2 linked regions of the Stratiformator vulcanicus genome follow. Each later gene encodes a partner of the first gene's protein in a complex. Links are inferred from orthologs where the notes say so. Each region holds a gene or a part of one and is shown in the gene's direction. Other genes may lie near its edges.

Region 1 (5,306 bases):
ATTGGGAGGATTCCATCGCGAAGTCGATCGTCCCACCGCTGCCCGCCCCTTTGCGATTACTCGGCAACGTGATGCGCCGGCCTTCACGGGGAAAGGGAGGTCGACCGTTTCCTGTGGGCTGCGGCTGCGTGTTGAGCCGAATATCCCACGATTTTTCATCGCCGAGCCGCCAACCGCTGGTGGGCTTCACCGGGTCCCATTGGCTGATGTGAAAGATTTTCGAGACCGAAGCGGTGAAGTAGCCGTTTTCGCGAAAGAGCTGCGGCAGCGTGGTGACGTCGGGAACCAGTTCGCGAAGGGCGGTCCACTTTTTCGGCAGCCCGATTTCGTCGGGTCGCATCCCGCTGAGGAACGAATTGCGTGACGGATTGCAGACCGGATACTGGCAATAGGCTTTGGTGAAAGTGAGCCCGCTTTCGGCGAGCCTATCGATTTCGGGGGTCGCCGCTTTTTCGGAGCCATAGCAGCCGAGGTCGCAGTTCAGGTCGTCTGAAACGATGTACAGAACGTTCGGGCGGTCGCCGGCGGAACTAATCGAGGCCGCACAAAGAAGGGCGAATAGGCCGCAAATCCAACGAGCGGGCATGGTTGAGCGTCTTCGGGTTCGGAGGAGAGTTCAGGGAAGGTCGATCGGACGCGTCAGCTTAGCGGCACGATTCGGGTGCGCACAAATGGCGTGTGGCATCATTCTTGCGACCATTAAGGGTGCGGCCGCCCCAAGGACGCCATTGACCCGTGGGCCGAAAACAGAAAACATACTGGCAGTTCACGATTTAGGGCGACGGGCGGTTCGCAGGGCCGACCCCCGGCGGGTATGGTCCATCCGCCGAGTGGTACCGTGCCTGTCAAATCGGCTGCCGTCAAAGTTTGTCTGCGTTGCCCGGACTGCCACACGTTGCACAGTTGAGTATTTGCATAATCGGGCCCACCCGCCCGTCTGAGGACAGAGATGGAAGCTCTCGATCGCGTCGGAGATTACCTCAACGCTTTCACCGGGAAGGTGGAGCGTGGCATCACGAAGATGTTCGGTTCGTCGAACGAGCATCGCGTCCGGAATCTCGGCTTCGTCCGCGACCCAAAGACGGGCAAGGATAAGATCACTCCGGGATCGCTGGTCGATCAGATCAACGGCCTCGAAGAGTCGGTGAAGCAACTCTCCGACGAAGAGTTGCTTCGCACGACGGCCGACTTCCGTGAGCGACTCGCCAACGGGGAGACGCTCGACGATCTGTTGCCCGAAGCCTTCGCACGCGTCCGCGAATCGGCATGGCGCAACCTGAGAATGCGTCAGTACGACGTGCAGATGGTCGGCGGCGTCATCCTGCACCGCGGCATGATCGCCGAAATGACGACCGGGGAAGGGAAGACGCTCGTCGCGACCGCGCCGGCATTCCTCAACGGTCTGGCCGGGCACGTCCACGTGGTGACGGTCAACGATTACCTTGCCCGACGCGATATGGAGTGGATGGGGCCGATCTTCCTCGGGCTGGGAATGACGGTCGACGCGATCCAGTCGCCGATGAACGCGCAGGAGCGGCAGCGGGCCTACGCCTGCGACATCACGTACGGAACGAATAACGAGTTCGGTTTCGATTACCTCCGCGACAACATGAAGCCGCGGAAGGAACTGCAAGTTCAGGGGCCGCTGACCTACGCGATCGTCGACGAAATCGACAACATTCTGATCGACGAGGCGCGGACGCCGCTGATCATCTCGGGCCCGGCTCACGATGACATCACGAAGTATTCCAAGGCCGATCGCATCGCCCGGCAGCTCAAGCGGGATGAGGACTTCGAGGTCAAAGAGAAAGAGCGGACCTGCCACCTGACCGAGTCGGGGGTCCGCCGGGCCGAAGAACTGACCGGCGTCGAATCGTTCTACACCGCGGGCAATATGGAATGGCCGCACCTGATCGATAACTCGCTCAAGGCCCATTACCTGTACCGCAAGGACGTCGAATACGTCGTCGAACACGATGAGATCATCATCGTGGATGAGCACACCGGTCGGAAGATGGAAGGCCGGCAGTGGTCCGACGGCCTGCACCAGGCGGTCGAGGCGAAGGAAGGGGTCCGGGTCAAGCCGGAGAACCAGACGCTCGCCACGATCACGTTGCAGAACTTCTTCAAGCTGTACGACAAGCTGTCGGGCATGACCGGTACGGCGATGACCGAGTCGGACGAGTTCTGGAAGATCTACAAGCTCGACGTCATTAACGTCCCGACGAACCGGCCCAGTCAGCGGAACAACATGCCGGATGTGATTTTCCGGACCGAAAAAGAAAAGTGGGCCGCCGTCGCCGAAGACGCGATTGAAGAGCACAAGAAAGGCCGCCCGGTCCTCGTTGGTACCACGAGCATCGAGTCGAGCGAACTGGTCAGCCGCAAGCTGAACAAGAAGGGCATCAAGCACAATGTCCTGAACGCCAAGCAGCAGGAAAAAGAAGCCGAGTTGATTGCGCAGGCCGGCCGCAAGGCAGCCGTCACGATCGCCACGAACATGGCGGGTCGCGGTACCGACATCATTCTCGGGGGTAACCCCGAGTACCTGGCTTGGGAAGAACTGCGGCAGACGTACGAGACCCGGCTCGACGTCAGCAAGCAGGAATGGGACGACCTGACTGCGCAAATCGCCGAGCGCGAGGGGATGAAGAAAGAGGGCCGACAGGTCGCCGACCTCGGAGGTCTACACGTCATCGGGACCGAGCGGCACGACTCTCGCCGGATCGACAATCAGCTTCGCGGGCGGGCCGGGCGTCAGGGCGACCCGGGCTCGAGCGTGTTTATCGTCTCGCTCGAGGACAAGTTGCTGCGGCTGTTCGCCGGAGAATGGGTGCAGGGCGTGCTCAGTTGGGCCGGTCTGCAGGACGGTGAGCCGATCATCAGCGGGATGGTCACGCGGCGAATTGAAGGGGCCCAGAAGAAAGTCGAAGAACGCCACTTCGACCAGCGGAAGCACCTGCTCGAATACGATGAGGTGATGGACGACCAGCGCAAGCAGGTCTATACGTTCCGCCAGAAAATCCTCGACGGAGCCGATTGCCGCGAAATCATCCTCGAGATGATCGATCGGCAGGTCGAGAAGTTGGTGCCGCACTTCCTCAATCCGCGCTATCGCTGGGAGTCGCTCGCCGCGTTCGCCTCGCAGCAGTACCGCCTCGACCTTGAATCGGAGCAGGTCAAGGAGCTGGAGTACGAGGAACTCGTCACCTTCCTGAAAGACGAATGCAACGCGCAGGCGGACGAGTACATCGGCGAGCAGATCGAAGAGAATTTGCCCGAAGAGGAAGAAGAACGTGATTGGAACTGGCTCGCCCTTTCAAAGTGGGCCAACGTGCATTTCGGCCTCAATACGAACGATCGTGAATTGAAGAAGGTCGGCCGCGACGACATTCACGGCTACCTCCGCGAGCGTTCCTCACAGGCGATTGAGCGGTACGACTTTTCAGTCCTCCAGCAGTTCCTGGTGCCCGACTTCAACGAGCAGCAGTTATGCGGCTGGCTCGCGCAGCACTTCACGATGCAGTTGGATCCGAAGTCGTTCGAAGAACTTTCGCCCGAACAGGCCGTCGAGTCGGTCCGCACAAAGTTGCGGGAGATGTATCACGACAAAGAAGTCCAGTTCCCAGTCGCCGTCGGCATGACGCGATTCGTGCCGGAGAGCGCCCAGTCACAGCAGTCCGACCGCGACGGACTCGTCCGCTGGGCCAACGGCCGCTTCAAGGCGTCGTTCAACGCCGAGCAGGTTAAGGGTAAAAGCCGCGACCAGTTACAGAATTTGCTGCAGGACGCCAGCCGACAGTTCTACGCCAACGGCGAGGTCAGCGAACGGATCGATTCGCTCCTGGAAGACGCCTACGGCGGGCATGAAGGCAACGGGCACACGCCGAAGACCGATCAAATGGGTGAGCTCATCACTTGGGCGAACGAGGAATTTCACGCGACGCTCACTCCCGAAGATGTCGCCGCACTGCCGAAAGACGCCGCTCGCCAGCGGCTGCTGATGCAGTATCAGGCGTACTACCGCCCTGAACTCGCCCACGCGGAGCGGTCACTGCTGTTGGAACTGGTCGATACGGCGTGGAAAGATCACCTGTATCACATGGACCACGTTCGCTCCGGCATCGGACTGGTCGGCTATGCCCAAAAAGACCCGAAGGTCGAATACAAACGTGAAGGTCGGCGGGCCTTTCAGGCGATGTGGGAGCGGATCGACGAACAGGTCACCGGCTTCATCTTCCGGCTCGAAAAAGAAAGCCGGGAGTTCGTCGGCAATCTCTGGCAGATCACGGAGGTCTCTCACGCGAACGCTGAAGAGGCAGCCCCCGAACCTCAGCCGCAACAGCAATACACCGAATCGGGCGGCAGCCAGCTCGAGCCGGGACAGGAAGTCAAAACGGTTGACCCGATCGTCAATCGCATGGAAAAAGTCGGCCGCAACGACCCATGCCCCTGCGGCAGCGGGAAGAAATACAAGAAATGCCACGGGGCTGCGTGAAAAAGTAAACAAGCCCGCAGCGCAAGCAAGGGATTTCGCTCAAGGACTTTCAATCAAACATTGAAGCTCTAGAGCAAGGTCCCTCGCTTGCGCGTCGGGCTTGTGTGACGAAAAGAGGCAAGGATGCCTTATCTATTTAATCTCGCTTACTTGGCGCTCCTATTGGCTGTCTCGCCGATGCTGGCGTATCGCGCCGTGCGGCAGGGGAAATACCGCGTCGGCTGGGGCGAAAAGCTCTTTGGCCGTGTTCCCGTACGATCGGGTGAGCGGCCTTGCTTGTGGATACACGCTGTGAGCGTGGGGGAAGTGTTGCTACTGCCCGACTTGGTCGAGCGATTGCGGCGCGAGCGGCCCAACGTCGAATTTGTGATCACCACGACGACCTCGACCGGTCGCGACGTCGCGGTCGAGAAGTTCCCCGATGATACCGTCTGCTTCTGCCCGCTCGATTTCTCTTGGGCGGTTAATGAAGCGATGCTGCGGATCAGGCCCTCGGCTTTGATTCTCTCCGAATTGGAACTGTGGCCCAACCTGATCTCGATCATGGCTGACGCTGGAGTCCCCGTCGCAATCGTCAACGGCCGGCTGGGGGAGAAGAGCTTCCGCGGATACTCACGGCTCGGGTTTATCCTCAAACCGATCGTGCGCCGGCTCTCTCTTGTGGCGGCGCAGACCGAGCAGTATGCCGAGCACTTCCGGCGATTGGGCGTGTTGGCAGAGCGGGTCCAAGTCACCGGTTCGCTCAAGTTCGACCGGGCCACCCCCGACCGTTCGAACCCGTTGATCGACGAGCTCCGGCAGGTCTTTG
Region 2 (3,416 bases), 2.4 Mb from region 1 along the record:
CTTCGCCGCGGAAACAGGAAGTTCGGCATGATTCTCGACGACATCCATCGTGACATCAAGAAGAATAAGAAGCGCAAGCGGATCGGCCGCGGCCCTGGATCGGGGCACGGCAAGACGTCCGGTCGCGGTCACAAGGGCTATTTCAGCCGAGCCGGATCGTCGTTGAAGCGAGGCTTTGCCGGAGGCCAGACGCCGTTGTTCATGCGGGTGGCCAAGCGCGGCTTCAGCAACGCCTACTTCCAAAAACGGATTACGGTCGTCAATGTTCGCCAATTGAACGAATTCTACGAGGATGGCGGAGTCGTCGATCCGGAGTCGCTGAAGAAGAAGGCTCTCGCGTTCGGTCGCTTTGAAATCGTCAAGGTTTTAGGCGACGGCGAATTGTCCAAGAAGCTGACCGTCAAGGCGCACCGTTTTTCAAAGTCAGCCGAAGAGAAGATTACCAAAGCCGGGGGAACGATCGAGCGGCTTGAGAAGCCGGTCGATTCGATCGCGACGCCGGATGCGACCGGCGAGTCCGACGATTGAAGTCCGTGAATCGCAATTTCAGGATGACAGCGATTTCGATAGTCTTCCGCTCACCGCTTTCCGACGCACGACCGACCTCGCAGGACGCCCGCCGTCATGTTTAGTAAACTGATCACGATCTTTCGCATCCCCGAATTGCGCCGGAAGATTCTGCTCACGCTGCTGCTTCTGGCCGTCTATCGGATGGGGTTCAACATCCCCCTCCCGTTCATCGATCAGGATCAACTTAAAGAGTTCATCACCGACGCGAAGAGCGGCGACGACGCTTTCGGTCAGGTGATGCAGGTCGTCTCGCTGTTCTCGGCATCGAACATCAGTAACAGCACGATCTTCGGCCTCGGGATCATGCCTTACATTTCGGCATCGATCATTTTTCAGCTGCTCGGCAGTGTTTATCCGCCTTTGGAGCAACTGCAAAAGGAAGGAGAGGCCGGGCGCAGGAAGATCAATGAGTATACTCGGTACGCCACCGTTCTGATCTGTCTGGTGCAGAGCTACGCTTGGATTGTCGGCCTCTCTTCCGGCCTGGGCCAGGGGGAGAGTCTCATCATGGAGCAGTTCAACAACGTTTATTTCTATCTCGTCTGTACGATCACAATGACCACCGGGACGATTTTCCTGATGTGGGTCGGCGAGCAGATCGATGCCTACGGGGTCGGTAACGGGATCAGTCTTTTGATTATGGCCGGTATTCTCGCGCAGATGCCGACCGCCGGATATACCGAATTCATTCAGCCCGCCATCCAGAACGGTCTCGCGATCGGTACGCAGTACGGGATTGAAAAACTGCTGCTGCTCACCGGGCTGTTCCTGTTTGTCGTCGTCTGGGTGATTTTGATCACGCAGGGCCAGCGCCGCATCCCGATTCAAAGCGCCAAGCACGTACGCGGTCGACGCGTTGCTGGCGGCCAGCGGCAGTTTCTCCCCCTTCGCGTCAACCAGGCCGGCGTGATGCCGATCATCTTCGCCTCCAGCCTGCTGATCTTCCCCTATCTGATTTTCAACTCGATCGCTCAAACCGGGTGGGGACAAGAAATCCCGTTAATCGAGGGCATCGCGCGGATCTTCGGCGACCGAGGTTTCATTTACAATATTCTGTATATCGTACTGATCTACTTCTTCTGCTACTTCTGGACGGCGATCACGTTCAATCCGAAAGATATGGCAGAGAACCTCAAAGATTACGGGAGCTTTATTCCCGGCTATCGCCCCGGCACCCGGACGGCGGCATACCTCGAACAGGTCATGCTGCGGATCACCTACGTCGGTGCGGCCTTCCTCTCGATCGTGGCCATCATCCCGACGCTCGTCGCGGCTTACATGGACATCCCGTTCGTGCTCGCCCAGTTCTATGGCGGCACCGGACTGCTGATCGTCGTGTCGGTCGTGCTCGACCTCGTGCAGAAGATCGACAGCCATCTCGTGATGCGGAATTATTCGGGGCTGCTCGATGCCGAAAACTAAGCTCCCCCGGCGAATCAAGCAGAAAGCGAAGAAGACGCAGGAACCGCGGAAGCGCCGCGAGCCCGGCAAGCCGATCGTTCTGAAGAGCCGGCGCGAAATCGACAAAATGTACCGCGCCGGTCAACTGGTGGCCGAAGCTCACGCCGCAGTTCGAGGACTCGTTCGCCCCGGCGTCACGACAGCGGAACTGAACGCTGCCGTCGAAGAAGTCTTTTTGCGAAACGCGGCCACGCCACTCTTCCTGGGCGTACCCTGCCCCGAAGAAGGCGGCCCCGATTTTCCGGCTGTGACCTGCATTTCAACCAACGAAGAAGTCGTCCACGGCATCCCGACCGAACGTGTGCTGGAATCCGGCGACATTGTGAGCGTTGATACCGGCTGCCGACTCGACGGCTGGTGCGGCGACTCCGCGTGGACTTACACGGTTGGTGAGATCGATCCTGCGACCGAACGGTTGATGGAAGTCGGTCGCGAGACGCTTGCACTGGCACTTCGCGAACTGCCCCGCCGAAAGAAGTGGACGCATATCGCAGCCATGATGCAGGAACTCGCCGAATCGAACGGCTACGGAGTCGTGAAGGAACTGGTCGGGCACGCGATCGGACGCGAGATGCACGAAGCCCCGCAGGTGCCGAACTTCGTCGGCGGAGAATTTGCCGAGGAAGACTTTGACCTGCGTGCGGGATTGGTGCTCGCGATTGAACCGATGATCAACGGCGGCACGGCGGAAGTCGAACTCTGTGATGATGACTGGACCGTCGTCACGGCCGACGATGAGCCGAGCGTCCACTTCGAGCACACGGTCGCGCTGACCCGTGACGGCGTGCGAATTCTGACGGAAGGGGTGGGTGAGCCGCTCGATTTGAGGTGATGAGACGTGCCTGCGGACTTGGAATTCCGTCGCCGACAGCATTCGGTTGACTTGAGACTTCGACCGCAACACGTTTATATTGCAGAACTTCGCGCGGCTGCGGTCCCGAGTCGTCCACCTCCAAGGTGCGGCGTCGCCTACGAGCCGATTTGTATTCGGCTTACATTCGATGATTTTTGCGGTACCGGTATTGGTTCCGAGCGAGACGACAATGAAAGTAAGAGCAAGCGTTAAACGAATTTGCGAGCGGTGCAAGGTGGTGCGCCGACGGGGCAAGGTCTACGTGATCTGCTCCGCGAATCCGCGTCACAAGCAACGCCAAGGCTGATACGCCCGAGTAGGCGAAGGAGCTTTTGAGATGCCACGTATTCAGGGTGTGGACGTTCCGAACAATAAGCCGGTTTACGTCGCGTTGACCTACCTTTACGGAATCGGCACGAAGACGTCGATCGATATCTGCTATTCGCTCGATATCGACCCGCGTCGGAAGTCACACGAACTGACCGAAGACGAAATCTCGCAAATTAACAACACGCTCGATCGTGATTACGTG

Evidence for each region. The genes of interacting proteins can lie anywhere in the genome.
Region 2: the proteins of secA (region 1) and secY are in contact, whole or in part, in a crystal structure (PDB 3DIN), measured with the Thermotoga maritima proteins. The link is inferred for Stratiformator vulcanicus from one-to-one orthologs. Residues at the interface, in WP_004082002.1 of Thermotoga maritima: Glu261, Ala262, Arg263, Lys300, Ala301, Arg302, Thr303, Ile304, Ile305, Leu323, Tyr324, Asp325, Pro326, Val329, Ser330, Tyr333, Ile336, Lys340, Phe345, Val349, Glu363, Phe364, Tyr374, Ser375, Gly376, Gly377, Glu393, Ile395, Thr482, Ser483; in WP_004081795.1 of Thermotoga maritima: Glu108, Gly109, Glu110, Glu111, Ala236, Glu237, Arg238, Arg239, Ile240, Thr241, Ile242, Gln243, Tyr244, Ala245, Arg246, Arg247, Val248, Thr249, Gly250, Arg251, Arg252, Val253, Tyr254, Gly256, Ala257, Ser258, Thr259, Tyr260, Leu261, Pro262.

What each region holds. Positions count from the first base shown.
Region 1 is NZ_CP036268.1:4,709,241-4,714,546, reverse strand. Bases 609-4,698 are described here. They hold secA (preprotein translocase subunit SecA), read left to right. Parts: upstream 609-949; coding sequence 950-4,498; downstream 4,499-4,698. Other genes in these bases: Pan189_RS18800 (3-deoxy-D-manno-octulosonic acid transferase), read left to right, coding at 4,622-4,698. In the rest of the region: Pan189_RS18810 (sulfatase), read right to left, coding at 1-586; more of Pan189_RS18800, read left to right, coding at 4,699-5,306. UniProt on the Escherichia coli protein: Required for protein export, interacts with the SecYEG preprotein conducting channel.
Region 2 is NZ_CP036268.1:2,324,578-2,327,993, reverse strand. What follows is about bases 1-2,808. They hold secY (preprotein translocase subunit SecY), read left to right. Parts: upstream 1-624; coding sequence 625-1,992; downstream 1,993-2,808. Other genes in these bases: map (type I methionyl aminopeptidase), read left to right, coding at 1,979-2,808; rplO (50S ribosomal protein L15), read left to right, coding at 28-528. Outside these bases: more of map, read left to right, coding at 2,809-2,863; rpmJ (50S ribosomal protein L36), read left to right, coding at 3,075-3,191; rpsM (30S ribosomal protein S13), read left to right, coding at 3,222-3,416. UniProt on the Escherichia coli protein: The central subunit of the protein translocation channel SecYEG. Consists of two halves formed by TMs 1-5 and 6-10.